2 regions of the Streptomyces sp. KPB2 genome follow, and region 1 is predicted to be linked to the other one. Evidence: riboswitches for the same ligand, from Rfam matches in the RefSeq annotation. Region 1 holds a riboswitch; the other holds the start of a gene.

What was found. Region 1 has a riboswitch for S-adenosylmethionine ahead of thrC (threonine synthase). Riboswitches for the same ligand answer to the same signal wherever they lie in the genome.
Region 2: linked by a shared signal. The riboswitch ahead of D1J63_RS26915 (aminotransferase class V-fold PLP-dependent enzyme) and the one ahead of thrC (threonine synthase) in region 1 are both predicted to bind S-adenosylmethionine.

What each region holds. Positions count from the first base shown of each region.
Region 1 covers NZ_CP034353.1:4,540,827-4,555,449, forward strand. Annotated here, with positions in the region: gene cdgB (diguanylate cyclase CdgB) at 1-455, shown strand, start outside; gene D1J63_RS20355 (CBM35 domain-containing protein) at 576-1,544, shown strand; gene D1J63_RS20360 (1-phosphofructokinase family hexose kinase) at 1,591-2,523, opposite strand; gene nagA (N-acetylglucosamine-6-phosphate deacetylase) at 2,852-3,997, opposite strand; gene D1J63_RS20375 (ROK family protein) at 3,997-5,007, opposite strand; gene D1J63_RS20380 (extracellular solute-binding protein) at 5,195-6,412, shown strand; gene D1J63_RS20385 (DUF3263 domain-containing protein) at 6,463-6,696, shown strand; gene otsB (trehalose-phosphatase) at 6,732-7,604, shown strand; gene D1J63_RS20395 (hypothetical protein) at 7,744-8,229, shown strand; gene D1J63_RS20400 (trehalose-6-phosphate synthase) at 8,236-9,624, opposite strand; gene D1J63_RS20405 (hypothetical protein) at 9,771-10,487, shown strand; gene D1J63_RS20410 (glucosyl-3-phosphoglycerate synthase) at 10,499-11,443, opposite strand; SAM riboswitch class I at 11,616-11,763, shown strand; gene thrC (threonine synthase) at 11,781-13,073, shown strand; gene D1J63_RS20420 (MoaD/ThiS family protein) at 13,070-13,345, shown strand; gene D1J63_RS20425 (cold-shock protein) at 13,753-13,956, shown strand; gene groL (chaperonin GroEL) at 14,284-14,623, shown strand, end outside.
Region 2 covers NZ_CP034353.1:5,976,456-5,991,078, forward strand. Annotated here, with positions in the region: gene D1J63_RS26890 (heme-copper oxidase subunit III) at 1-70, shown strand, start outside; gene D1J63_RS26895 (c-type cytochrome) at 136-945, shown strand; gene D1J63_RS26900 (Rieske 2Fe-2S domain-containing protein) at 942-1,997, shown strand; gene D1J63_RS26905 (cytochrome bc complex cytochrome b subunit) at 1,994-3,631, shown strand; gene trpD (anthranilate phosphoribosyltransferase) at 3,774-4,838, shown strand; SAM riboswitch class IV at 4,928-5,044, shown strand; gene D1J63_RS26915 (aminotransferase class V-fold PLP-dependent enzyme) at 5,192-6,580, shown strand; gene D1J63_RS26920 (glycerate kinase) at 6,523-7,764, opposite strand; gene D1J63_RS26925 (SLC13 family permease) at 7,834-9,249, opposite strand; gene D1J63_RS26930 (response regulator transcription factor) at 9,346-10,008, opposite strand; gene D1J63_RS26935 (ATP-binding protein) at 10,005-11,372, opposite strand; gene D1J63_RS26940 (small secreted hydrophilic protein) at 11,431-11,712, opposite strand; gene D1J63_RS26945 (Lrp/AsnC ligand binding domain-containing protein) at 11,860-12,141, opposite strand; gene D1J63_RS26950 (rhomboid family intramembrane serine protease) at 12,138-12,908, opposite strand; gene D1J63_RS26955 (hypothetical protein) at 13,065-13,304, shown strand; gene D1J63_RS26960 (NYN domain-containing protein) at 13,367-14,623, shown strand, end outside.

The DNA of each region.
Region 1 (14,623 bases):
GCGCCTTCGACCACCACGTGCACGCCGTGGCCCCCGAGGACGGCCGGGACGACGGCACCAAGGGGCTCGCGGTCCTCTTCTGCGACCTGGACGGCTTCAAGTCGATCAACGACCGGTTCGGGCACAACGCGGGCGACGCCGTGCTCATCGAGGTCGCCCGCCGGCTCAGCGGCGGGGTCCGCGACGGCGACACCGTGGCCCGGCTCGGCGGCGACGAGTTCGTGATCCTCGCCAACGGGCTCGGCCGGGCCGACGCCCAGGACCTCGCCGTACGGCTGCGCAACGAGATCATCCAGCCGATCCGGGCCGAGGGCCGGGCCGTCCGCGTGGGCGCCAGCTTCGGCATCGGCTGGGCCCACTGCGGCATGACGGCGGACGAAGTCCTGAAGTCCGCTGACGAACGGATGTACGTCGAGAAACGATCTCGTCCCAAACAGCACCGCCGGGCCGGATGATCACCAGGTCAGCGCGTTGATGCGGTCTGAGTCACCCGTTTGGGTCAGTGGGAGCGGGTAGGCTCGCTCTCTCACACACCCGTACCGCACACGCACCGCATCTGGTTAGGAGACCAAGGGATGACGCCCGGCAACAACGGCGCGAGCACGCCCGAGGACGACGACCCCTTCGGCTACCTCTACGCCGACGGGCAGGCCAACGGGGCCCAGCCGCCGTCCGGTGGCTATGGCTACCCGAACTCCGTCAACCGGGTGCGTCCCGTCGGCACACGGCAGTACGGCGCACCGCAGGGCCAGGCCGCCCCGACCCAGCAGGGCGCGTACGGGCAGCCGCAGGGCGCCTACGGTCAGCAGCAGGGGGCGTACGGGCAGCCGAACGCGCACTACGCCGCGCCGGAGACCTTCCCGGGCGGTGGCGGCCCCGGGGCCCCGCAGCAGCCGTCGGGACACGGCGGGGGCGGCGGGCGCCGCGGCCCGAACACCAAGGGCCTGCTGATCGGCGCGGTGGCGGTCGTCGCCGCCGTGGTCATCGGCATCGCGGTGGCCATGACGAGCAGCGGCTCCGACGACGACAAGGGCGGCAGCGAGGCGGGCGGCGACCCGACCCCGACCCAGTCCCAGAGCAGCGAGCCCAGCCCGTCCGCGAGCGAGGGCGCCGAGGAGGAGGCCGAGCTGCCCGCGACCGACGCGAAGGCGCTGCGGCTGTCGCCGGGCATGGGGACCGCCTCGGACGTCGAGGGCGCGGAGTCGGACGGCGGCGTCTACGTCACGGGCTTCAACCAGGTCGGCGCGAAGGTCACCTGGACCGTCAACGGCATCGAGAAGGCCGGCGGCTACCGGCTGAACGTGCGCTACGGCATTCCGGGCAAGGACGCCGACGCGACCCTGGTCATCAACGGCAAGGCGTCCTCGCGCCCGCTGAACATGAAGAACTTCGGCGGCACGCCCGAGGGCGACTGGGAAAAGGGCTGGCAGACCACCTGGGCCAACGTGAACCTGACCAAGGGCACCAACACGATCGAGCTGGCGTGCAACGAGGGCAACAAGTGCGACTTCGTCCTCGACAAGCTCTCGCTCCAGTCCGACTGACCGGGCGGCCCGGGTGACGCACCCGGGCCCGCACCCAGGCCCGCACTCAGGCCGCGCCCGCCTCCGCCGTCACCGCGACCCCGCGCCCGAGCAGCTCCTCGTACGCCGCCCGGTCGAACTCGCCCGCCACCGGTGACAGCACGGTGGCCGCCGACAGGGCGACCGCGCGGGTCAGCCGGTCCGGCCAGGGCAGGTGCTCCACCAGCCCGGAGAGCAGACCCGCCACCGCGGAGTCGCCCGCGCCGGTCGGGTTGCCGTGCACATGGGCCGGCGGGGCGGCGCGCCAGCGGCCCTCCGGGGTCACCGCGAGCAGCCCCTCGGCGCCCAGCGAGGCGACCACCGAGCGGGCACCGCGGCGCCGGGCGGCCTGCGCGGCCCGCTGCGGTTCGTGCGAGCCGGTCAGCTCGGCCAGTTCGTCGGCGTTCGGCTTGATCAGGTCCGGGCGGGCGGCCAGCCCCCGCCGCAGCGGCTCCCCGCTGGTGTCTAGCAGCACCGGCACGCCCGCGGCGCGCGCGGCCCGCACCAGCCCGGCGTACGCGCCCACCGGGACGCCCGGCGGCAGGCTGCCGCACAGGGCCACCGCGGCGGCGCCGGTCAGCAGGTCCTCGTAGGCCACCTGGAAGGCGTTCCACTCGGCGGGCGCCACGGCCGGGCCGGGCTCGTTGAGCTGGGTGGTGTCGCCGGTGCGCTCGTCGACGACGGCGACGGTGCGCCGGGTCGCCCCGGCGACCGGCACGAGCGCGTCGGTCACCCCGGGCACGCCGGTCAGCTGCTCGCGCACGACGCCCCCCGTGGTGCCGCCCGCGAAGCCGGTGACCGTGACCTGGTGCCCGAGGGCCGCCAGGACGCGGGCCACGTTCAGCCCCTTGCCGCCGGGGCGCTCGGTCACCTCGGTCACCCGGTGGGAGGCGTGGGGCCTGAGGCCCTGGACGCGGTAGGTGATGTCGAGCGCGGTGTTGAGAGTGACGGTGAGGATCACCGTGCCGACCTCCCCCGATCGTGTGCGGCTGGGCGTGCCCGCGGAGCTGCGCTCCACGACACGATCATGCCAAACGGCGGGCGGTCGGCCTAGGGGGTGTCGTTTGGATCAGGCCGGCTCCAGGCAAGGGTGCCGTGTGGCCGACCCGAGCGGGGTCTGGTGCGTGCAGCTGCAAGGCGGAGGAGGGCGGCAACGCGGAGCGTTGACAACCGACGACAACGCCGCAGATGTGCGTGCCAGGCCTCGCGACCCCGGCAAGATCCAAACGACACCCCCTAGCCCCCGGTCGGCCATCCCTGGAGGGCCCCGGAGCGGACTCGGGGACGGATCAGCCCAGTTGGGGATCGACCACCCAGGCGCCCCGGCGCATCACGCCCACCAGGTCGAAGGCGTCGTCCAGGACCACCAGGTCGGCGTCCTTGCCGGGTTCCAGGGAGCCGATCCGGTCGTCCAGGCCCAGCAGCCGCGCCGGGTTGGCGGAGATCGCCGCGACGACGTCCCCGACCGGCAGCCCGTCCACCGTCACCGCCCGCTTGAAGGCGCGGTCCAGAGTGAGCGTCGAGCCCGCGATCGAGCCGCCCTCCACCAGCCGGGCCACCCCGTCCGCGACCTCGACCTCCAGCGGGCCGAGCAGATAGCGGCCGTCGCCGAAGCCGGCCGCGTCCATCGCGTCGGTGATGAAGGCGACCCGGGCGGCACCCGCGTGGTGGAAGGCCAGCTGCAGCGCGGCCGGGTGCAGGTGCGTGCCGTCGTTGATCAGCTCGACGGTGATCCGCTCGTCCTCGAGGAGCGCGGTGATGGGACCCGGGGCGCGGTGGCCGACCGGGGGCATCGCGTTGAAGAGGTGGGTGGCGACGGTGGCGCCCGCGTCGATGGCCCGGACCGTCTGCTCGTACGTCGCGTCGGTGTGCCCGACGGCCGCGATCACGCCGTGCTCGACGAGCAGCCGTACGGAGTCCAGGCCGCCCGGCAGCTCGGTCGCCAGCGTCATCATCTTCGCGTGGCCGTGCGCCGCGTCGACCAGCTTGCGCACCTCGGCCGGGTCCGGGTCGCGCAGCAGCTGCTCGTCGTGCGCGCCCTTGCGGCACGGGGAGATGAACGGCCCCTCGAAGTGGATGCCAACGATGTCGCCCTGCTGCGCCAGCTCGGCGAGCATCCCGGCGTGCCGGGCGAGGAAGTCCAGATCACCGGTGACGGCGGAGGCGACGACCGTGGTCGTGCCGTGCCGGCGGTGGGTCTCGACGCCCTTGAGGACGTCCTCGGCGGTGCCGCCCGCGAAGGAGGCGCCGCCGCCGCCGTGGTTGTGGATGTCGACGAAGCCGGGGACCACCCAGTGGCCCGACACATCGACGACCTCGGCGTTCGGGGGAGCCGTGGCCGCGATCCGCGTGCCGTCGACGATCACGCGGCCGTCGTCCACGGTTCCGGTGGGCAGTACCACCCGGGCACCGGCGAGAACCTTGCTTGGGGCCATCAGGTGGTTACCTCCGGGGGAGTCGCGGCCGCGGCGGCCGTGGAAGCAGTGGATGTCGGAGCGGTCCGGGCAGCCGGGGCGGCCGGAGCAGCGCCGTCGAGCAGGTCCCAGGCCATCAGCCCGGCACCCAGGCAACCGGCGGTGTCCCCGAGTGCGGCGGGGACGATCTCCGGAAGCTTCTGGAAGGTCACGCGCCGCCGGACGGCGTCCCGCAGCGGTGTGAACAAGGTTTCCCCCGCCTCGGCGAGGCCGCCACCGATGATCAGGACACGCGGGTCCAGCAGGGTGAGCGCGGTGACCAGTCCGTCGGCGAGCGCGTCCACGGCGTCCCGCCACACGGCGAGCGCGCGGGCGTCGCCCGACTCGACGGCCTTGGCGCAGTCGGCGGCGTCCGCCTCCGGGTCGCCCGAGGCCTCGGCCCACGCCTGGCTGACCGCCGACGCGGACGCGAACCGCTCCAGACAGCCGCGCTGCCCGCACGGGCAGGCGACGCCGCCGGGGCGTACGACGACGTGGCCGATCTCGCCCGCGAAGCCGTGCGCGCCCGCCTCGACCCGGCCGTCGATGCCGATGGCGCCCGCGATCCCGGTGCCCAGCGGCACGAACAGGAACCGGTCGGCCCCCTGTCCGGCGCCGATCCGGCCCTCGGCGAGCCCGCCGGTGCGCACGTCGTGGCCGAGGGCGACCGGGACGGAGCCGAGCCGCTCGCCGAGCAGCCTGCGCAGCGGTACGTCGCGCCAGCCCAGGTTGGCCGCGTACACGGCGACGCCCCGCTCGGCGTCGACGATGCCGGGGACGGCGACGCCGGCGGCACCGGCCGGCTCGCCGAAGCGGTCCGCGCCGTAGGCCCGCAGCTCGGCGGCGAAGTCGAGGATGCCCGCGACGACCGCCTCGGGCCCCCGCTCACGGCCGGTGGCACGGCGTGCCTGGTGCAGCAGTTCGCCCCCAGGTCCCGCCAGGGCGGCCTTCATCCCGGTGCCGCCCACATCGAGGGCGATGACATGTCTCACGGGGACAGTGTGGCCCGTCTACCCGGGAGAGGTCTAGTCCACTCGCGTGGTGTAGACCTTAATCCGTTAAGCGAACACGCGAACGAGCAGTGAACAACGAGCAGTGAACGACGAGTCGTCGGCAGGGTTGGGGAACAGGGTGCAGCGGCGTAGGACAGGAACGATCGCGGTGGTGTCCGCACTGGGCATGACGGCGGTCCTCGGCGGCTGCGGGCTGACCGGCGACTCCGACGGGGTGACCCTGAAGCTGGTCGCCGCCGACTACGGCGACGGCAAGGAGAACAGCTCCCAGAAGTACTGGGACGAGCTGGCCAAGTCCTACGAGGCCAAGAACCCCGACGTGCACGTGGACGTCACCGTCTACTCGTGGAACGACGTCGACCGCAAGGTCCGCGAGATGGTCGAGGCGGGCAAGGCGCCCGACATGGCGCAGATCGGCGCCTACTCCGACTACGCGGACAAGGACCTGCTCTACCGGGCCGACGACGTGCTCTCCATCCCGGTCCAGGCCGACTTCGTCTCCCAGCTGGCCGCCGCCGGCCAGGTCAACGGCGTGCAGTACGGCCTGCCCTTCGCGGCCTCCACCCGCGTGCTCTTCTACAACAAGACCCTGTTCAACGAGGCCGGGGTCCAGCCGCCCAAGACGTGGGACGACCTGGCCGAGGCCGCCGAGGCGCTCGAGGAGAAGGGCGTGAAGTACCCGTACGCCCTGCCGCTGGGCCCCGAGGAGGCACCGGCCGAGACGATGCAGTGGATGCTCAGCGGCGGAGGCGGCTACACCGACGACGTCGGCACCTACTCGATCGACTCGCCGCAGAACGCCACCACCTTCACCTGGCTGCGCGACGAACTGGTCGGCAAGGGCCTCACCGGACCGGTCGCCCCCGGCAAGCTCAACCGCGCCGCCGCCTTCGAAGCCTTCGCCAACGGCGACGTGGGCATGCTCAACGGGCACCCCTCGCTGATGAAGATGGCCGCCGACAAGGGCGTGAAGTACGGGATGGTGACCACACCCGGCGCGGACGGCGAGAGCAGGAACACCCTCGGGGTCTCCGACTGGATGACGGCCTTCAAGAAGAACGGCCACCAGGAGGAGATCGGCGACTTCCTCGACTTCGTCTACAGCGAGGAGAACGTCCTCGACTTCTCCCGCGAGTACGGCCTGCTGCCCGTGACCACCTCCGCCTCCCAGACCATGAGCACCGCGCCGGAGGACAAGAACCTCAAGCCGTTCCTGGACGAGCTGCTGCTCTCCCAGCTGTACCCGGTCGGCAAGGCCTCCTGGGCCTCGGTCAGCGCGGACGTCAAGAAGCGCATCGGCGAGGCGGTCGCCCCCGGCGGCAGCCCCGAGGAGGTCCTCGGCGAGATCCAGGCGACGGCGATGCGGGCGAGCAGCGCGGAGTGACGGCCCGAGCGGCGGCCGCGTTGTCGGCGGCGGGCGTTACGGTTCCGTACATGGACCCGGGAGAGCTGGCCGAGCGGGAGCTGAGCATCCTCGCACTGGAACGCCGGGGCTTCAGCGGCCCCGGCGCCAAGGAGCGTGCCGTCCGCGAGGAGCTGGGCCTGGCCCCCGTCCGCTACTACCAGCTCCTCAACGCCCTCCTGGACGACCCCCGCGCCCTGGCCGCCGACCCGGTGACGGTCAACCGCCTGCGCCGGGTGCGGGAGTCGCGCCGCGCGGAGCGCTGAGATTGCCTTCGGCGCCGGCGGGATAGGTTCGCCGTATGGGCAGCCACCAGGACTCCACCCGAGACGACTCCCCACACCCCCTGCCGACGCCCGCGACGGCCGCCGGACGCGAAGGGCTCGACGCCCTTCTCGCCGACCCCGGCCGCGCGGTGGTCGCGCTCGACTTCGACGGCACGCTCGCCCCGATCGTGCCCGACCCCGACCGGGCCCGCGCCCACCCGGAGGCCGTACCGGCCCTCGCCGCGCTCGCCCCGAAGGTCGCCTCGATCGCCGTGATCACCGGCCGCCCCGCCGAGGTCGCCGTCCACCACGGCGGCTTCGCGGACGTCCCCGGCCTCGACCGCCTCGTCGTCCTCGGCCACTACGGCGCCGAGCGCTGGGACGCCGCCACCGGCACCCTCGCCACGCCCGCGCCGCACCCGGGCGTCGCCGCCGTCCGCGCCGAGCTGCCGGGGCTGCTGGAGCGGTCCGGGGCCGCGGCGCAGGGCACCTGGACGGAGGACAAGGGCCACGCGGTCGCCGTCCACACCCGCCGCGCCCCCGACCCGCAGGCCGCCTTCGAGGCCCTGCGCGCCCCCCTCGCCGACCTGGCCGCCCGCCACGGCCTGATCGTCGAACCCGGCCGCATGGTCCTGGAACTGCGCCCGCCCGGCATGGACAAGGGCGCGGCCCTGCGGTCGTACGTCCACTCCCTCGACGCCGGCTCGGTCCTCTTCGCGGGCGACGACCTCGGCGACCTCCCGGCCTACGCGGCCGTCGACATCCTCCGCACCGAGGGCACCCCCGGCCTGCTGGTCTGCAGCGCCAGCGACGAGGTGACGGAACTGCGCAGGCGCGCGGACGTCGAGGTCCCCGGCCCCGCCGGGGTCGTGGCCCTGCTGACGGCGCTCGCGCACCGGCTGGCCTGAGCCGACGTCACGGCCCCTTCCCCGGAGCGTCACAGGCGTGTCCGGACACCGCCGGCGGGGCAACCCGGCCCCGCCGCCCCGCTGTCTTGCACGCCGTAATGCCTGCTCAGTGAGGCACACGACCGTGGAGGAACCCGCCATGTCCGCTCGGAAGACCCCGATGCTCGCCCTCGCCGCCGTGGCCCTCGGCCTGGCGCTGACCGCCTGCGGCAACAGCGGCGGCGACGGCGACGTCAACGTCGACGCCGCCCCCACCGCGACCGCGACGAGCCCCGCGCAGACCCCCACGGCGCAGTCCCCCTCCGCGGACGACGGCACCGCCACCGGCGGCGCGTCCTCGCAGACCCCGACGGCGTCGAAGCCGGACCGGGGGACGGGGGTCAAGTGCACGGACCAGCGGGACTACGCCGGCGACCCGCGGTCCAACGCCGAGATCAACTCCATCGGCGCGGACACCGGCACCTGCCCCGAGCCGCAGTCGGGCAAGGCGCCCTCCGGCACCCCCAAGCAGGACGGGGTCAAGTGCACGGACCAGGTGAACTACGCCGGTGACCCGCGGCCGAACGCCGAGATCAACTCCATCGGCGAGGAGACCGGCACCTGCCCGCCGGTGCGGGACAAGTAGCCCGCGTCAGCCGCGCAGCGCCTCCAGCTGCTCCAGGAACCAGCGCGCCGGGGGCAGCGCGGTGCCGGCGGCCGCCAGCCGCTTCGAGCGTTCGGCCCGTTCCCCCGCCGGCAGGCCGAGCGCCGTGTGCAGCGCGTCCGCCGTCCCCACCACGTCGTACGGGTTCACCACCACGGCGTCCTCGCCCAGCTCCTCGTACGCCCCCGCCTCCCGGGACAGCACCAGCGCGCACCCCGCGTCGGAGACGACCGGCACCTCCTTCGCGACCAGGTTCATCCCGTCCCGGACGGGGTTGACCAGCGCCACGTCCGCCAGCCGGTACGCCGCCAGCGACCGCGCGAAGTCGTCCTTGAGATTCAGCACGACCGGCGTCCACCCCGGGGTGCCGAACTCCTCGTTGACCGCGTTCGCGACCCGCTCCACCTCGGCCGTGTAGTCCCGGTACACGGCGAGGTCCTGCCGCGAGGGGTAGGCGAAGGCGACGTGCACGACCCGCTCGCGCCACTCCGGCCGCCCGGCCAGCAGCTCCCGGTAGGCCAGCAGGCCCCGCACGATGTTCTTGGACAGCTCGGTGCGGTCCACCCGCACGATCGTGCGGCGGCCCTCCCCGATCTGCTCCCGCAGCTCCGCCATCCGCTCCTCGACGTCGGCCTCGTGCGACCGCTTCCGCAGGAAGTCGCCGTCGGCGCCGAGACCGTGCACGCCGATCTCCGTGCCGCCGAGCCCGCCCACCACCGCGTCGCAGCAGGCGGTGAACGCGTCCGCCCAGCGTCGGGTGAGGAACCCGAGCCGGTCGGCGCCCAGCATCCCGCGCAGCACCTGCTCGGCGATGTCGTCGGGCAGCAGCCGGAAGTAGTCGACCGGGGCCCACGGCGTGTGCGAGAAGTGGCCGATCCTGAGGTCCGGACGCAGCTCGCGCAGCATCCCCGGCACCAGCGTCAGGTGGTAGTCCTGCACGATCGCGACCGCGCCCTCGGCCGCCTCCTCGGCCAGCGCCTCGGCGAAGGCCCGGTTGTAGGCCTCGTAGGAGGCCCACTGCCGCCGGAACTCCGCGTCGAAGACCGGCTCCAGGGGCGTCTGGTACAGCATGTGGTGCACGAACCACAGCACGCTGTTGGCGATCCCGTTGTACGCGTCCGCGTGCACGTCGGCCGGTACGTCCAGCATCCGCACGCCGGCCTCGCCGACCCCGCGCCGCACCGCCTCGCGGTCGCCGTCGCCGAGCGCCGAGCACACCCACAGCGCGCCGGCGTCGGGGCCGATGGCCGACAGCCCGGACACGAGCCCGCCACCACCCCGTTTGGCGTGCAGCGACCCGTCCTCCCGGACCTCGTACGAGACCGGCCCCCGGTTGGAGGCGACCAGCACCTGAGCAGCACCGAAGCTTGAAGCCATACGCCTCAATCTAGCCCGGCCCCCCGAACCTCAAACGTTCCCCGGTGTCACCTCGGCGGCGATTCGGTCACGCGTCTTGTGCGGAAACTGTGAACAGGTTGAGGATGTGCGGTGCACATTTCAACTTCTTGGGGGGCGGGCGCACCATGCCCATACGCATACGTACGCGACACCCGCGCACCGGCGGACTCACCGGCACGGCGGCCCTGATCGCGGCCTGCGCGCTGGCCCTGGCGGGCTGCGGCGACGGCGGCGACGCGAGTACGAAGGCGGAGGCACCCACGGCGGCCACCGCGACCGCCACCGCGACGCCGAGCAGCAGCCCGACCCCCGAGACGTCCCCCAGCACTCAGACGCCGACGCCGACTCCCACCCCGACCGCCGCCACGCTGGCGGACTTCACCGGCCGCACCATGAGTGCGGCCGTCCTCGCCGCCAAGGGGGCACACGTCGACTACACCGTGCTCCTCCAGGGCACCGGGCAGCCGGCCTCCTCCTGGGGCCTCGACGAGAAGGTCTGCGAGCAGAGCGGCGGCTCCGGCACCGTGACCTTCACCGTCCCCCGCGACGGCCGCGACTGCGCCGGGCGCCTGCTGCACACGCCGAAGCCGACCCCGAAGCCGTCGAAGACCCGGGCCGACGGCACCGGCGGCACGAGCGGGGGCGGTGGAACCGGTGGCGGAACAGGCGGCGGCACCGGCGTCTGCGAGCTGATGAGCCCGGCCGGCAACTGCTACGCCGACGGCCAGTTCTGCGCCACGAAGCACCGGGGCCTGAGCACCCACGGCCGCGGCGGCGAGTACCTGACCTGCGAGCAGGACTCCGGTGGCAGGTGGCGCTGGTCGGACGGCGTCCCCGGCTGAGGCGCGGGGGTTCAGGCCACCTTCCGGGCCGCGTACTCCGCGATCTCCGCCATCGGGGGCCGTTCCTCGGTGTCCACGGCGTAGGTGCGCGGCTCGAAGCCGTCGACGCCCCGCTCGAACTGGGTGAGCGTCGGCCGGACCAGGTGACCGCGGGCCAGCCGGAGCTGGGCGGTGCGGTAGATCGCGGCGGCCATCCGGCCCAGCGCCCGGCCGTCCTGGTGGCGGTGGACGCGCACCCCGACGTCCACCTGCGCGAGCGCGTCCAGGCCCACCAGGTGCAGGGCGTCGACCAGCATGCCGAGCTCGACGCCGTAGCCGACCGGGAAGGGGAGCCGTTCCAGCAGGGAGCGGCGGGCCGCGTACTCGCCGCCCAGCGGCTGGACGAAACCGGCCAGCTGCGGCCAGTGCATGTTGAGCAGCGGGCGGGCCATCAGCTCGGTGACCCGGCCGCCCTGCCCCGGGGCGGCGCCGAGCGGGCGGTCGTACATGGCCTTGACCAGGTGCACGTCGGGATCGGTCAGCAGCGGGCCCACGATCCCGGAGACGAAGTCGGCGGAGAACTCGCGCAGGTCGGCGTCGACGAAGCAGACGATGTCCCCGCCGGTGACCAGCAGCGACCGCCACAGCACCTCGCCCTTGCCGGGCACGGCGGGGATGCGGGGGAGGATCGCGTCCCGGTGCACGACACGCGCGCCGGCCGCGGCGGCCACCTCGCCCGTACGGTCGCTCGACCCGGAGTCCACGACCACGAGCTCGTCGACCAGCGGGACCCGCAGCATCAGCTCCCGCCGGATCACCGAGACGATGTCGCCGACCGTCGCCTCCTCGTCCAGCGCGGGGAGCACCACGCTGACCGACTGCCCGGTGGTGTGCTTGGCGGACAGGAGCTGCCGGACGGTCCGGTCGCCGGCGGACCAGGAGCGTGCGTTCAGCCAGCGCTCGACTTCTTCCAGCACGTCCGGGGGTCTCCTTCGTGATCCGTGGTGATGCGCAGTGATCCGTTGTGATCCATCTCGCGGTACGGACGACTGTCTCAACGGTCCTGGCCTTCGGTTACAGTCTTGAACAACGCGTGGGACCACCGCATGCCGGGGTCGCCGCGCGCACCAGCGAAGAACAACTTCATACCGCTCATCCAGAGGGGCAGAGGGATACGGCCCGATGAAGCCCCGGCAACCCTCCAGCCGGCACTTGTCACACGGACGTGGCGAGGCTCCCGGCTAGGGAAGGTGCCAAATCCGTCTCACGGCGAGATGCGTCGTGAGGAAGATGAGGAGAAAGGGCCTCGCCTCCATGGCTGTGCAGACTGCCGAAACCTCCACGAACCCCACCGACGGCACCGTCGACCTCGGCCCCGCCGCCGCGCTGAGCTGCCGGGAATGCGGCCACAGGGTTCCGCTCGGACCGGTCTTCGCCTGCGAAGAGTGTTTCGGCCCTCTCGAGATCTCCTACGACTTCTCGGCCTACGACACCGAGGAACTGCGGGGGCGGATCGAAGCGGGCCCCGCGAACATCTGGCGCTACGCCCCCCTGCTGCCCGTCCCGGCCGACGTGGCGACCAAGCCGAACATCAACCCCGGCTGGACCAAGCTCGTCAAGGCCGACAACCTCGCCCGCGAGCTGGGCGTCACCGGCGGCCTGTACGTCAAGGACGACTCCGGCAACCCGACGCACTCCTTCAAGGACCGCGTGGTCGCCCAGGCCCTGGAGGCCGCCCGCGCCTTCGGCTTCACCACCCTGTCCTGCTCCTCCACCGGCAACCTCGCCGGTGCCGTCGGCGCCGCCGCCGCCCGGGCCGGCTTCCGCTCCTGCGTGTTCATCCCGCACGACCTGGAGCAGGGCAAGGTCGTCATGGCCGCCGTCTACGGCGGTGAGCTGGTCGGCATCGAGGGCAACTACGACGACGTGAACCGCTTCTGCTCCGAGCTGATCGGCGACCCGGCCGGCGAGGGCTGGGGCTTCGTCAACGTCAACCTGCGCCCCTACTACGCCGAGGGTTCCAAGACCCTCGCGTACGAGATCTGCGAGCAGCTCGGCTGGCAGCTGCCCGACCAGCTCGTCGTGCCGATCGCCTCCGGCTCCCAGCTGACGAAGATCGACAAGGGGCTCAAGGAGCTGATCGAGCTCGGCCTGGTCGAGGACAAGCCGTACAAGATCTTCGGTGCGCAGGCCGAGGGCTGCTCGCCGGTCTCCACGGCGTTCAAGGCCGGCCACGACGTGGTGCGCCCGCAGAAGCCGAACACCATCGCCAAGTCGCTGGCCATCGGCAACCCGGCCGACGGCCCCTACGTCCTCGACATCGCCCGCCGCACCGGCGGTGCCGTGGAGGACGTGACCGACGAGCAGGTCGTGGACGCGATCAAGCTGCTCGCCCGCACGGAGGGCATCTTCGCCGAGACGGCGGGCGGCGTGACGGTCGGCGTGACGAAGAAGCTGATCGAGGACGGCGTGCTCGACCCGTCGCTCACCACCGTCGTCCTGAACACCGGCGACGGCCTCAAGACCCTCGACGCGGTGGCCGGCACCGGCCTCACCGCGACGATCCGCCCCAACCTGGACTCCTTCCGAGAGGCTGGCCTCGCATGAGCGTGACCGTTCGTATCCCGACCATCCTGCGCACCTACACCGGCGGCAAGGCCGAGGTCAGTGCCGAGGGGGCCAACCTCGGTGAGGTCATCTCCGACCTGGAGAAGAACCACACGGGCATCGCCGCCCGCGTCCTGGACGACCAGGGGAAGCTGCGCCGCTTCGTCAACGTCTACGTCAACGACGACGACGTGCGCTTCGAGCAGGGCCTGGAGACCTCGACGCCGGACGGCGCGGGCGTCTCGATCATCCCGGCGGTCGCCGGCGGCTGATACGGGTCGTAGCGTGAATTGCCCTCTCCGTGAGAGAAACGGAGGGGGCAATTCCATGTGGTTGAGCGCGGTAGAGTTGGGGAACGCGCTCCCGATCGGCACAACGGGAACCGTTAATTCCTGCCGCCCGCCCGACAAGAAACAGCCAAAGTGTGGGTGCTTTCTGCGGCTTTTGTTCCCTTTGCGTGCCCCGACTTGACCCGTATTCAGGCGAATTCTCGCTACATTCCGGACCGGGCGCGTCCAGATTTCTCGTCCGATTGACCTGTTGCAGACGGCAGTTGGACAGATACATTCAGCCGCGGTCGACGCGTTCCGGCGCACGCCCCCAGTCGTGAGGGGGCGAGGTCTGACCCGGGTCCGCGAAGTGCGGATCTGTGCAAGGGCCAGTAATAGGGGAGTTAGGCATGGCTCAGGGCACCGTCAAGTGGTTCAACGCGGAGAAGGGGTACGGCTTCATCGCGGTCGACGGTGGTGCGGATGTTTTCGTCCACTACAGCGCGATTCAGATGGACGGCTACCGCACCCTCGAAGAAGGCCAGCGGGTCGAGTTCGAGATCTCGCAGGGTCAGAAGGGCCCGCAGGCCGACATGGTTCGCCTCAGCGCCTGAGACGCGCGGCCACCGCAGCACCCGGTCTTCATCCGAAGGGCCCGTACCTCCAGGGGTACGGGCCCTTCGGCCTGCCCGGACGCGTGCCGTCCCCTTGTTCGCGGGTGGCTGACCGCCCGGCCCGATCCCCGAGAGGCGCTTGCACTCGACCATGCCGAGTGCTAATCATTGGCGTTAGCACTCTGAAGGTGAGAGTGACAACGAAGGACCGGGTCGGTGAGGCCCGCGGGCCGGGTGGGGAAGGAACCACAAGGCCGGCGAGCCGTCCGTCGCGGGCGCGGGCGCGGTCCGAAGGAATCACCCCCAGTCCTGGAGGGACCACTTCACATGGCCAAGATCATCGCGTTCGACGAGGAGGCGCGGCGCGGCCTCGAGCGCGGCATGAACCAGCTCGCGGACGCCGTCAAGGTGACGCTCGGCCCCAAGGGCCGCAACGTCGTCCTCGAGAAGAAGTGGGGCGCCCCCACGATCACCAACGATGGTGTCTCCATCGCCAAGGAGATCGAGCTCGAGGACCCGTACGAGAAGATCGGCGCCGAGCTGGTCAAGGAAGTCGCCAAGAAGACGGACGACGTCGCCGGTGACGGTACGACCACCGCGACCGTTCTCGCCCAGGCCCTGGTCAAGGAAGGCCTGCGCAACGTCGCGGCCGGCGCCAACCCGATGG
Region 2 (14,623 bases), 1.4 Mb from region 1:
GTCCTACTACTGGCACTTCGTCGATGTGGTCTGGATCGGCCTGTTCGCCACGATCTACCTGATCAAGTAGTCGCGGCACGCACCCGCGCAATACCAGAAGCATCGACGCAGAAGATCCTGACACCGGGGTAATCCGTGAAAAAGCTCTCCGCACGACGACGCCATCCGCTGGCGGCACTCGTCGTCCTACTCCTCGCGCTGGCATGCACAGGGGGGCTGTACGCCGCGTTCGCACCCGCGAGCAAGGCGCAGGCCGATGAAACCGCCCAGTCCCTCGCCATCGACGAGGGCAAGAAGCTCTACGCCGTCGGCTGTGCCAGTTGCCACGGCACCGGAGGGCAGGGCACCACCGACGGTCCGAGCCTGGTCGGCGTGGGCGCCGCGGCCGTCGACTTCCAGGTGGGCACCGGCCGCATGCCGGCCCAGCAGCCGGGCGCGCAGGTCCCGAAGAAGAAGGTCATCTACTCCCAGGCGGAGATCGACCAGCTCGCGGCCTACGTCGCCTCGCTGGGTGCCGGTCCGGCCATCCCCTCGGAGGAGAAGTACGGCCCCGAGGGCGCGGACATCGCCAAGGGCGGTGAGCTGTTCCGCACCAACTGCGCGCAGTGCCACAACTTCACCGGCAAGGGTGGCGCCCTGACGCACGGCAAGTACGCGCCGAGCCTCGAGGGTGTCGACCCGAAGCACATCTACGAGGCCATGCAGACCGGCCCGCAGAACATGCCCTCCTTCCCCGACACCACGCTGTCGGAGCAGAACAAGAAGGACATCATCGCCTACCTGGACGCGGTCAACAGCGACGACACCGTGGACCCGGGCGGTCTGTCGCTCGGCGGCCTCGGGCCGGTCAGCGAGGGCCTGTTCGGCTGGATCTTCGGCCTGGGAGCCTGCATCGCCGTCGCCGTGTGGGTCGCCGCTCGGACCGCAAAGGCCAAGAAGTCATGAGTAGCCAAGACATTCCAGAAGAGAACCTGCCGGCTGAGCAGGGCGGCACGCACGTGCCGAAGCCCGCGGACGACAAGCACCCGTTCGCGGACCCGGGGCTGCCGCCCCACGAGCACCGGATCCAGGACATCGACGAGCGGGCCGCCAAGCGGTCCGAGCGCACGGTCGCCCTGCTGTTCACGGTGTCCATGCTGGCCACCATCGGCTTCATCGCCTCGTTCGTCGCGATCCCGCAGGACAAGTCGATCTACGTCTTCCCGATCGGGCACATCAGCGCGATGAACTTCGCGCTGGGCCTGACGCTGGGCGTGGCGCTGTTCACCATCGGCGCGGGCGCCGTCCACTGGGCGCGCACCCTGATGTCCGACGAGGAGGTCGCCGACGAGCGCCACCCGATCGAGGCGGACCCCGAGACCCGTGCGAAGGTCCACGCGGACTTCAAGCAGGGTGCCAAGGAGTCGGTGATCGGTCGGCGCAAGCTGATCCGCAACACGATGCTGGGCGCGCTCACGCTGGTGCCGCTCTCCGGCGTCGTCCTGCTGCGCGACCTCGGTCCGCTGCCCGGGACGAAGCTGCGCCACACGCTGTGGTCCAAGGGCAAGCTGCTCGTCAACATGAACACCAACGAGCCGATGCGCCCGTCGGACATCGGGGTCGGTTCCCTCACCTTCGCCAAGCCCGAGGGCCTGGAGGAGCACGACCACGACTTCCAGAACGAGATCGCCAAGGCCGCCCTGATGATCATCCGGCTGGAGCCGGACTCCATCAAGGACAAGCGCGAGCTCGAGTGGTCGCACGAGGGCATCGTGGCGTACTCGAAGATCTGCACCCACGTCGGTTGCCCGATCTCCCTGTACGAGCAGCAGACGCACCACGCGCTCTGCCCCTGCCACCAGTCCACCTTCGACCTTGCCGACGGCGCCCGGGTCATCTTCGGTCCCGCCGGTCACCCGCTGCCGCAGCTGCGCATCGGTGTGAACGACGAGGGGTATCTCGAGGCGCTCAGCGACTTCGACGAGCCCGTCGGTCCTGCATTCTGGGAGCGCGGATGAGTACTGCAGACAACGACGCACCCCGCTCTCGCGGGAAGGCACCGGCCGGCGAACGCGTCGCCGACTGGGCCGACGGCCGGCTGGGGATCTACTCCCTGGCCAAGGCCAACATGCGCAAGATCTTCCCCGACCACTGGTCGTTCATGCTGGGTGAGGTCTGCCTCTACAGCTTCATCATCATCATCCTCACGGGTGTGTACCTGACGCTGTTCTTCCACCCGTCGATGAACGAGGTCACGTACCACGGCTCGTACGTCCCGATGCAGGGACAGCTGATGAGTGAGGCGTACAAGTCGACGCTCGACATCAGCTTCGACGTGCGCGGCGGTCTGCTGATCCGGCAGATCCACCACTGGGCGGCGATCATCTTCCTCGCCGGCATGTTCGTGCACATGATGCGCGTCTTCTTCACCGGCGCGTTCCGCAAGCCGCGCGAGATCAACTGGCTGTTCGGCTTCCTGCTGTTCGTCCTCGGCATGTTCACCGGTTTCACCGGCTACTCGCTCCCGGACGACCTGCTCTCCGGCACCGGTGTCCGCTTCACCCAGGGCGCGATCCTGTCCGTGCCGATCGTCGGCACGTACATCTCGATGTTCCTGTTCGGCGGGGAGTTCCCCGGGACCGACTTCGTCGCCCGGTTCTACTCGATCCACATCCTGCTGCTGCCGGGCATCATGCTCGGGCTCGTGGTCGGCCACCTGATCCTGGTCTTCTACCACAAGCACACGCAGTTCGCGGGCCCCGGCAAGACCAACAAGAACGTCGTCGGCATGCCGCTGCTGCCGGTGTACATGGCGAAGGCGGGCGGCTTCTTCTTCCTGGTCTTCGGTGTCATCGCGGTGGTCGCCGGCATCGCCTCGGTCAACCCGATCTGGAGCATCGGCCCCTACCGTCCGGACCAGGTGTCGACCGGCGCCCAGCCCGACTGGTACATGGGCTTCGCCGAGGGTCTGGTCCGCGCCATGCCGGGCTGGGAGATCAACCTCTGGGGTCACACACTGGTCCTCGGTGTGTTCGTCCCGCTGGTGATCTTCGGAATCTTCCTGGCGCTCATCGCCCTCTACCCGTTCATCGAGGCGTGGGTGACCGGGGACAAGCGCGAGCACCACATCCTGGACCGGCCGCGCAACGCCCCGACCCGTACCGCCTTCGGCGTCGCCTGGGTCACCGCGTACATGATCATGCTGATCGGTGGTGGCAACGACATCGTCGCCACGCACTTCCACCTGTCGATCAACGCGGTCACCTGGTTCGTGCGGATCGGGTTCTTCGTCGGACCGGTCATCGCGTTCGTCGTCACCAAGCGGATCTGCCTCGGCCTCCAGCGCCGGGACAAGGACAAGGTGCTGCACGGCCGCGAGTCGGGCATCATCAAGCGCCTGCCGCACGGTGAGTTCATCGAGGTGCACGAGCCGCTCAGCCAGGGCGCGCTGCACACGCTCACGGCGCACGAGCAGTACAAGCCGGCCGAGATCGGCCCCACGGTCGACGAGAACGGCGTCGAGCGCAAGGTGAAGGGCAGCGAGAAGCTCCGCGCCAAGCTCAGCGAGGCCTACTACGGCGAGGAGTCGCAGATTCCGAAGCCGACCGTCGAGGAGTACAAGGAGATCACGAGCGGCCACGGCCACCACTGACCCTCCAGCGTCGCCACACCACGATCGAAGGGCCCCGTCCGTTCCGCGGACGGGGCCCTTCGACCGTGTCCGGGCTGGATAGGGTGGAAGCGCAATCCCCCGTCCACGACTTTCCGCACGACACACGATTCAGGAGCGGCTCATGAGCGCTGTGACCCCCGCTGGAGGCGACACCGCGGCGGGCCGCTCCTGGCCCGCCCTGCTGAACGGACTGCTGGACGGCCGCGACCTGTCCGCGGACGACACCGCCTGGGCGCTGGACGTGATCATGCGCGGCGAGGCGACCGACGCGCAGATCGCCGCCTTCGCGGTCGGCCTGCGGTACAAGGGGGAGACGGTCGAGGAGATCTCCGGCCTCGTCCGCACCATGTACGAGCACGCCAACGTGATCGAGGTGCCGGGCGAGACCGTCGACATCGTCGGCACCGGCGGCGACGGCGCCAAGACGGTCAACATCTCCACCATGTCCGCGATCGTCGTGGCCGGCACGGGTGCGAAGGTCGTCAAGCACGGCAACCGGGCCGCCTCCTCCGCGTCCGGCGCCTCCGACGTCCTGGAGAAGCTCGGGGTCAACCTGGAGCTGACGCCGAAGCGGGTGGCCGAGGTCGCCGAGGAGGCCGGCATCACCTTCTGCTTCGCGGTGAAGTTCCACCCGGCGCTGCGCCATGTGGCGGCGGCCCGCGGCCAGCTCGGCATTCGCACGGTGTTCAACTTCCTGGGCCCGCTGACCAATCCGGCCCGGGTGAAGGCCCAGGCGATCGGCGTCGCCCACGCCCGGATGGCACCGATCATCGCCGGCGTCTTCGCCGAGCGCGGCAACTCCTCGCTGGTCTTCCGCGGCGACGACGGCCTCGACGAGCTGACCACGACCGCCACCTCCCGGGTCTGGATCGTGCGCGACGGCTCGGTGACCGAGGAAACCTTCGACCCGCGCGACGTCGGCATCGAGCTGGTGCCGGTCGAGGCGCTGCGCGGCGCCGACGCCTCCTACAACGCCGACGTCGCTCGCCGGCTGCTGGCCGGCGAGACGGGCCCCGTACGGGACGCGGTGCTGCTGAACTCGGCGGCGGCCCTGGTGGCCCTGGAGCCGGGTCCGGGACCGCTGGCCGAACAGATCCGGGCCGGGATGGACCGGGCCGCGGAGTCGATCGACTCGGGCGCGGCCAGGCGCGCCCTGGAGCGCTGGGTGGCGGCGACCCACGCGTAGTCGCCGCCTACGCCCCCGCGTGTGACGTGCGTCCCGCGATCCGGACTCGGGTTGCGGGGCGCCGATCACTTCCCCTAGGTTTTTCGACAGGTCATGAGTGACAGTCATGAGGCCCCGGCCGACTGTCCGGCAACCCTCCGTCCGTGGCGGGGTGCCCCGGGTGAAGACCAGGTCGTGGACAGCAAGGTCCACGGCAAGCGCGGACCCCTCGCGGAACCAGGGGTCCTGGGTCGTCCGAGGGAGTCTTCCGTGAACCAGCGAATGCGATAGGGCCGCAGAGCCCCGCCTCCGCACATCCCTTTTCTTCTCTTTCGCAGCGCCCTGCCGCGCGCTGGTTCTCACGGGAGTCCGTCATGTCCGCACCCGCCCCTGCCTCCGTCACCGCTGCCTCCGCCATCGCCGCCCCGCTGCCCGTCCTCGGCCGGGACGTCACCGTCCCGCTCGTCACCGGCGGGGAGGTCACGTACGCCGCGCTCGACTACGCCGCCAGCGCGCCCGCGCTCCAGCGGGTCTGGGACGACGTCGCCGCCTACGCCCCGTACTACGGCAGCGTCCACCGGGGCGCCGGGTACCTGTCGCAGCTGTCGACCGACCTGTTCGAGAACGCCCGCCGGACCGTGGCCGACTTCCTCGGCTGCCGGGACGACGACCAGGTGGTGTTCACCCGGTCCACCACCGACTCCCTCAACCTGCTCGCCGCCGCGCTGCCCGCCGGGAGCCGGGTCTTCGTCTTCGAGACCGAGCACCACGCCTCGCTGCTGCCCTGGCGCGAGGCCGACGTGACGTACCTGGACGCCCCGCGCACCCCCGCGCAGGCCGTCGAGACCCTGGAGCGGGCCCTGGCCGCCCGCGAGCCGTACGGGCCCGCCCTGGTCTGCGTGACCGGTGCCTCCAACGTCACCGGCGAGCTGTGGCCTGTGCGCGAACTGGCCGCCGCCGCGCACGCGCACGGCGCCCGGATCGTGCTGGACGCCGCCCAGCTCGCCCCGCACCACCCGGTCTCGGTGGCCGACCTGGATGTCGACTGGGTCGCCTTCTCCGGCCACAAGCTGTACGCCCCCTTCGGCTCCGGTGTGCTGGCCGGGCGGGCCGACTGGCTGCGCGAGGCCGAGCCGTACCTCGCCGGGGGCGGCGCCAGCCGCAGGGTGAGCCGGCGTGCCGACGGCGGCGTGGACGTCCAGTGGCACGACAGCGCCGCCCGGCACGAGGCCGGGTCGCCCAACGTCATCGGCGCGTACGCCGTCGCCTCCGCCTGCAAGGCGCTCACGGAGGCCGGCTTCGACACGCTGGTGGCCCGCGAGGAGTACCTGATCCGCAAGGTGCGCGAGGGCCTCGCCGACGTCCCCGAGGTCCGCGTCCTCTCGCTCTTCGGCGACGACGCGCCGCGTGTCGGGGTGCTCTCCTTCGTCGTAGAGGGCTGGAACAGCTCGCACTTCGCCGCGGCCCTCTCGGCCGAGTACGGCATCGGCGTGCGCGACGGCCTCTTCTGCGCCCACCCGCTGCTGCGCACCCTGCTCGGCAGCGACCCGCAGGCGCAGGGCGAGTGCGGCGCCCCCGAGGCGGCACCCGGGGAGAAGTCCCTCAACGCCGTCCGGGTGAGCTTCGGCGCGGGCACTCCGGACGAGCACGTCGAGCGGTTCGTGAACGCCGTCAAGGAGCTGGTGAGCGACGGCGCCCGGTGGAACTACCGCACCGAGGACGGCCGTTGCGTGCCCGACACCACCTCGGCCGCCGACGCCTGAGCGGGCGGACCCGCCAGGCCCGCTCGATCCGTCCGGCCCGGCAACCGCGAGCCCAGGAGGATCATCCGCAGCGCCCGTTCCGTGGCGTCCGTCAGGAGTTCCGAGGCTCGCAGCAGCGCGTCCGCGAGGGCCATCGGCGCCGGCAGGATGCCGTGGCAGGCGTCCACCCCCGGCACGTCGTGCGCGCCCTCGCCGAGCGTGCCGGCCAGGGCGAGGACGGGACGGCCGTGCAGCTTGGCGCGGCGGGCCACCTCGGCCGGGACCTTGCCGCGCGGCGTCTGGTGGTCCAGCGCGCCCTCCGCGGTGAGGACCAGGTCGGCGCGGGCGAGCCGGGCGTCCAGGTCGAGGTGGTCGAGCAGCACGTCGAAGCGGGGCAGCAGCCGGGCCCCGACTGCGGCGAGCCCCGCGCCGAGACCGCCGGAGGCGCCGGTGCCGGGGCCGGTGCGCAGGTCGGTGCCGACGACACCGAGGTCGCGGCCGACGACGCGCGCCCAGTTCTCCAGGCCGGCCGACAACTCCTCGACCTGTGCGGGCGTCGCCCCCTTCTGCGGGCCGAACACCCGGGCCACTCCGCGCTCTCCGCACAGCACGTTGAACGGGTTGCAGGCGACGAGCAGTTCGGTGTCCTTCAGCCGGGCGTCCAGGCCGGAGGGGTCGATACGGGCGAGACGGGCCAGCTCCCTGCCGCCGTGGGGGAGTTCGAGGCCGTCCGCGTCGAGGAGCCGGGCCCCGAGCGCCTGGAGCGCGCCGGCACCGCCGTCCGACGTACCGGAGTCGCCGCAGCCGACGAGGACGCGCCGCACCCCGGTGTCGAGCGCGGCGCGGATCAGCTCGCCGACGCCGTAGGTGGTCGTGGCCCCCGGGTCGCGCAGGCCGCGCGGGACCAGGGAGAGACCCGCCACGGCCGCCATCTCCACCACCGCCGTGTCCCCGGCGCCGAGCAGCGCGAAGTGGGTGCCGACCGGTTCTCCCACCGGGCCGGTGGCGGGCAGCGCGACCAGGCGCCCGCCGGTCGCCGAGGCCAGCGCGACGGCCGTGCCCTCGCCGCCGTCCACCAGCGGGATCCGGTCGATCTCGGCATCGGGCAGGACCCGGCGGACGCCCACCGCGATGGCGTCGGCGGCGGCCTGCGCGGACAGGGACTCCTTGAAGCCGCTGGGGGCCACGACGACACGGCTCAGCACGGAGGACGCGGAGGACGCGGAGGGCACAGAGGGCACAGAGGGCATGGAGGGCTCCTTCAGCGGGTCACTTCAGCGGGTCACGGGTACGCCGAGCAGCGGCCAGACGGCGGCGGCGAAGAACAGCACGAGCGCGGCGGTCAGCGGCGCCAGGACGGCGGACAGCCGGAGCAGGTCGCGCGGGGTGTAGGTGGGGACGCCGGGGACCTCGGAGAAGAGCGTGACCGGCTTGGCGGAGGCCGGCAGCGTGTGGCAGAAACCGGCCGCCGCCGTGGACGCGAGCGCGGCGGTGACCGGATTGACCCCGGCGCCCACGGCCGCGGCGACGACCAGCGGCACCAGCACCGAGGAGCGGGCCGAGCGGGACTGGAGCACCAGGTGGGCCGCCGTGCTCACCGCCACCACGACGCCGAGGAAGACCGCCGGCCCGACGTGCCCGGGCAGCCCCGACACCAGCCACTTCGCCGCGCCGGAGTCGGCGAGCGCGACCCCCATCGCCATGGTCGCCGCCATGAACAGCAGCAGCGACCAGGGCACCGTCTTCAGCGCGTCCTTGAGCCCCACGGTGCCGAGCGCGGGGGAGGAGGCGACGACCGCGCCGATCAGCGCCACGCCGGCGGGGGAGACCTGGTGCAGGGGCTCGCTGCACCACAGGGCCACCACCGTGGCCAGGAGCAGCGCGCAGCGCTTCTCCGCCTGTGTCCAAGGGCCGGTGACCGGGCTCTCGCTGTGCCGCTGTATCTCCTCGGCGGTGATGTGGACGGGGCCCTCGCGGTCCGCCCGGCGGGTGGTGGTCAGCAGGACCGTCTCGGCGGCGAGATGGGAGGAGGCGACGGCCAGCGGCAGGCCGAGCAGCAGCCACTGGGTGAAGCCGATCCGGTCCCCGGTCGCCTCCCACAGCACCGACACCGTGATCAGATGCGCGCCCGCGCCGATCAGGGTCGCCACCGCCGACAGCAGGATCACGGTCGGGAAGAGCAGCGCCAGCATCACGACCAGGCGCCTGCGGTCCGCCAGGGCCTTGGCGAGGGCGAGGAACACGGGCAGCGCGAGCGCCGCCCGGCCCGAGGTGGCCGGCACCGCGAACGCCGTGACGACCAGCGCGGCCGTCGTCAGGTGCGTCAACTGCCGTACGGTGCGCGCCCCGCCGACCAGGAAGGCCGCCGCCCGCCCCGCGAGCCCGGTCCGGGCCACCGCCGCCGCGAGCACGAAGGCGCAGATCAGCAGCCACACCGTGGCGTCACCGAGGGTGCCGAAGAGGGTGTCGCTGCTGATCACGCCGGTCGCGGTCAGAGCCAGCCCGGCACCCAGCGCGATGTACGTGTCGTCGACCGGCGTACCGATCCAGGCGCAAGTGGCCAGCGCGAACACGGCGAGGGTGAGGCGCGCGTCGCCGCCGAGGGCGGGGAAGTTGGCGGGGACCGCCAGCAGCGCGCACAGGGACAGCGCCACGCACAGGGCCGCCGCCAGGCGGAGGTTCAACGTCACGCCCTCGAGGGTTCTCCCGGGCGGTGAGTCCTCAATGAGCCCGACATGAAGGAAACCTCACACGAAAGCCGGTTATTCAGCCGGTCGTCCCACCGGTCATCCCGGCAGCCGGTACCCCATGCCCCGCACCGTCTCCACCCGCTGGGCCCCCAGCTTCTTGCGCAGCGCCCGCACGTAGACGTCCACGATGTTGGAGCCCGGATCGAAGTCGTAGCCCCACACGTGGGACAGGATCTGCTCCCGCGACAGGACCTGCCCCGGATGCCGCAGGAACAGCTCCAGCAGCACGAACTCACGGGCCGTCAGGTCCACCGTCCGCTCCCCGGAGCGGGCCCGGCGGGTGCGCAGGTCCAGGGAGAGGTCGCCGGACCGCAGCACCGTCACCTCGGGCGCCCTGGCCGCCGTACGCAGCCGCAGTCGTACCCGGGCGAGCAGCTCCTCGAAGCGGAACGGTTTGGTCATCCAGTCGTCGGCGCCGCCCTCCAGGCCGGCCACCGTGTCCCGCACGGAGTCCCGCGCGGTCAGCACGATCACCGGGGTGGTCACCCGGGACTCGCGCAGCTCGCGCAGGACCGTGAAGCCGTCCCGGCCGGGCAGCCCGATGTCCAGGACGACCAGGTCGAAACCGCCGGTGAGGGCGTACTCGTAGGCGGCGTCGCCGTCGGCGACCGCGGTGGTGGTGAAGCCGTTGGCGCGCAGGCCCTTCTCGACGAAGGAGGCGATGCGCTCCTCGTCCTCGACGATGAGGATGCGGTTCATGGTCGTGCCTCTTCCAGAGTGAGTACGAAGGTGGCGCCGCCGCCCTCGGTGGCGCGCAGCTCGGCCCGGCCGCCGTGGCCCTCGGCGATGGCCCGCACGATCGACAGCCCGAGTCCGGCCCCCGTGCCGCGCACCCCGCGCCGGGCCGTGCCGCGCCGGAAGCGCTCGAAGATCACCTCGGCGTCCTGCGGCTGGACGCCGGGTCCCGAGTCGGCGACGTACAGCTCGATGCGCGGGCCGTCGGCGCGGGAGCCTATGCGGACCCGCTGGCCCGCCGTGGTGTGCTGCACGGCGTTCTGCGCGAGCTGCACCATCGCCTGGGTGATGCGCTGGGGGTCGAGCCGGGCCTCCCGGTCGGCGACCTGGTCCAGCACCCACTCCCGCTCGCCCAGGGTGCGGGCCTTGACGAAGACGTCGGCGGTGAGTTCGGCGAGCTGCACCGGTTCGGGGGTGACGAAGTCGGGGCGTTCGGCCTTGGCCAGCAGCAGCAGGTCCTCGACGATGCGGCTCATCCGGTCCAGCTCGTCGGTGACCAGGCGGACGGTCTCCTCGCGCTCCGCCGGGTCGTCGCCCATCAGCTCCAGATGGCCGCGGACGATGGTGATCGGGGTGCGCAGTTCGTGCCCGGCGTCGTCGACGAACCGGCGCTGGGTGGCGAAGGCGCGCTCCAGGCGGTCCAGCATGGCGTTGAACGTCTCGGCGAGGGCCGCCACGTCGTCGTGGCCGTGCACCGGGATGCGCCGGGTCAGGTCCTGCTCGGTGAGCTGGGCGGCGGTCGTGCGCACCAGCCGTACCGGTTTCAGGATGCGGCCCGCGACCACCCAGGCGATGCCGGTCGTCATCAGCAGGGCGACGCCGGAGATGGCGAGCAGGACGCGGAACACCTCGTCCGCGCGCGCCTGTTCGCGCCCCGGGTGGAAGGCGACCACGAACGCGGCCGCCGGTTCGCCGCCGTAGCGGGCCACGGTGACCTTGGCCCAGCGGATCTCGCCCTCGGGCCGGTCCAGGGTGCCGGTGGAGTCGGGGGAGGCGTAGATGCGGCGGCGGGCGTCGGCGTCCTCGTGCAGGGGCCGGTCGACCGGGATCTCCCGCTGCTGGATGATCTGCGTGGGCCTGCTGCTGCCGACCTCGCCGACCAGGCCGACCAGTTCCTCGTCGAGGTCGGCGTACTGCCGCTCCAGGAAGACCCGCAGCAGCCGCCCCGGGTCGGTGAACGGGCGGCCGGTCTCCGGGTCGAAGCCCTGTTCCTCGAAGTTGGCGAACTCGCCGGCCTCCTGGGCGAGCAGGCCGCTGATCCGCTGGTCGGTGTCGCGCAGCAGGATCGAACGGGTGGTCGCCGCGACCGAGGCCAGCGCGACGGCCATCACGAGCAGCAGCCACAGCAGGATGCGGACCCGGGCCGAGACCCGGCGGCGCTCGCGCTCACCCGTCGCCGGGTCCGTCGTCGGCGTCGCCGCCCCGGTCGTCGTCATCGTCGTCATCCGAAGGGCCGTCGGTGACCGGCGGCCGCGTCACCACCTGGTCGCTGGGCGTCGGCTCGGGCGAGGAGGTCGGCTTCGGGCCGGGGGAGCCGCTCTCCAGCTCCACCTTGGCCGGGACCCTGGGCTCCTGCGGGCTGTCGGTCAGGGCGAAACTGGTCGCGGCGATGCCGAGGGGGATCAGGACGACGGCCGCGAGGGCCGCCATGCGGCGGGAGAAGACCATGCGGTGGATTCTGCGCGGGGTGTCCGGCGGGCCGGATGAATCCCGGATGAAGGACCCTTCATGTCCGGCTGCGGATTGCTGCGGGTTCGCTGTGGCTGGTCGCGCAGTTCCCCGCGCCCCTTTGGGGGCGCTTCCCGCTCGGGGTGATCAGTTGTCCAGGCCGATGGCGAAGGCCGCTTCCAGGTCGTGCTGGGAGTAGGTGCGGAAGGCCACGTGGGTGTCCGTGCCCTCCACGCCCGGGATCTTGCTGATGCGGCCGGGGATGACCTCGGCCAGGTCCTCGTGCCGGCTCACCCGCACCATGGCGATCAGGTCGTAGGTGCCGGTGACGGAGAAGACCTCGCTGACGCTCTCCAGCGCGGCGATCTGCTCCGCGATCTCGGGGATGCGGTCCACGCTGGTCTTGATGAGGACGATCGCGCTGATCACGGCTGGTTCTCTCCCTCGGGCGCCGTCACTGGAACGCTCTTCACTCTAGCCGCAGGCCCGAACCGCACCCAGGCGAAGGCGAAGCCCAGACCGAAGCCCACCAGGTGCGCGAGGTAGGCCACCCCCGGACCGTCGCCGGCCCGCCCCGCCGCCATCCACTGCAGGGTCACCCAGAACGGCAGCACGACCCAGGCCGGGAAGCGCAGCGGCAGGAAGAAGAGGAAGGGCAGGAGGCTGGTCACACGGGCCCGCGGGAAGAGGAACAGGAACGCGCCGAGGACCGCGGAGATCGCCCCCGAGGCGCCGACCAGGGACTCCTGGGAGTGGGCGTTGGCGCCCGCGTAGCCCAGCAGGGCCAGGTAGCCGCAGCCGAGGTAGAACAGGGCGAACTGGAGCCTGCCCATCCGTTCCTCGGTCATCGCGCCGAAGACGTAGAGGAAGAGCATGTTGCCCAGCAGGTGCACCCAGCTGCCGTGGACGAACAGCGCCGTGGCCGGGGTCAGCGCAGACCCGGGGGAGTCCTCGAACAGTTCTGCGGGGATCACGCCCCAGCGCCGGAAGTAGGCGCGCTGCGCGGCCAGCAGTTCCTCCCCGGTGCCGTACACCGGATTGAGACCGGCCGCCGGGCTGATCAGGAAGAGCAGGCAGCACAGGGTGATCAGCGTGTACGTCACCGGTGCCGTCCGGCGCCGGGACGGCCCGGCCGGGGCGAGCCTCCTGACCGCCGCGAGCGTGGTGCGGGCCGCCGTGCTCCAGTTGCGGATCATGAACACAGAGCATGACGTAACGGGCGCGGGGGGTCATAGCGCCTCGCCGCCGTGGACACGCGGGCGTCGGGTACCCGCCAGGCCGTAGGGTTACGAGCCACACGCACCGGGGGAGCCCGGCGCGTCACCGACACCGGAAGAGAGCGAACAGCCACGATGACGGTTCCCCTGCCGACCGACACGACGCGATGGCGCTGCACCCTCTGCGGCAACCTCACCCGCTTCGACGTGACCCGGGCCTCGAAGGTCGTCGAGTACGTGCATCTCGACCTGGCCGGCGAGCCGACGGTGGAGGAGCGCGAGGTGCTCAGTGAGACCATCGAGTCGGTGCGGTGCCGCTGGTGCAACGCCGTGGACCAGGTGGAACTCGTGGACAGGCCGGATGCCGCCTCCTGAGCGGAGCGGCCCCGCACAAGGCGATTCCGGCCCGGGATCGCCCTGAGACATTGGGGTGACGGATGGTGGAGACACACGGCGGGGGGCCGGGCGACGGCGCCGCTGAGGTGCTCGACCGCCCGCTGCCCGACGGCGTGCGCCGCCGGGTCGTGCAGATCGTGTCCGACGGCTTCGGCTCGCTCACCCTCGGCGAGCTGCCCGCCCAGCTGAGGCAGTACGCCAGGTTCGCGCCGAACCGCCGGGTCAAGTTCGCCGGCAACGCCATGGCCGCCGCCGTGGAGACCGACGCGCTCTTCCGGCAGCGCATCGGCGAGAAGCTCCGCGACGCCCAGCCCGAACTGGCCGGCGCCCTGGACGCCGGGTCCGCGCTCCCGGCCGCCGACCCCCTGGACGTGGCCGCCGCCGCCTACGTGCTGCGCCCGCACGGCTGGGTGAAGCTGGTGACCGCCGCCGGTGAGGAGGCGCAGCGCGCGGACGCCGAGCGCGCCGACGAGGAGAGCCGCGCGGAGCTGGAACGACTGCGCGAGGAGCTGTCCCGGGCCCGGGAGCAGACCAAGGGCGAGAGCGAGCGGCTGCGGGCCGAGCTGGACGCGGCGAAGCGGGAGACCGAGTCGCTGCACCGCAAGCTGCGCTCCGCCCTCAGCGACGTCAAACGCGGCGAGGCGGCCCTGCGCAAGCTCCGGGCCGAGACGGACGCCGTGCGCGCCGATGCGCACACCCGGGTGTCCGCCGCCGAGAGCGAGACCCGACGGCTCAAGACCCGCCTCGGGGAGGCGGAGGCCGCCCTGGAGGCCACCCGCAAGGCGGCCCGCGAGGGACGCAGCGTCGAGGACATGCGCGTACGGCTGCTGCTCGACACCCTCCTCGACGCCACCCAGGGGCTGCGCCGCGAGCTGGCGCTGCCCCCGGTGTCCGTGCGGCCCGCCGAGACCGTGGACGCGGTCGAGCCGGGCCGGATGACGCCCAAGGACATCGCCAACCGGGCCCTGTCCGAGAACGACCCGGCGATCCTGAACCAGTTGCTGGCGCTGCCCCAGGCCCATCTGGTCGTCGACGGCTACAACGTCACCAAGACCGGCTATCCGCAGATGCCGTTGGAGAAGCAGCGGCTGCGGCTGCTCGGCCAGCTCTCCCAGCTCGCCGCGCAGACCGGCGCCGAGATGACCTGTGTCTTCGACGGGGCCGAACTGGTGGCGCCCGTGCTGCTCGCGCCGCCGCGCGGGGTGCGGGTGCTGTTCTCCAAGCCCGGTGTCACCGCCGACGAGCTGATCCGCCAGCTGGTGCGGGCCGAACCGCCGGGCCGGCCGGTCATCGTCGTC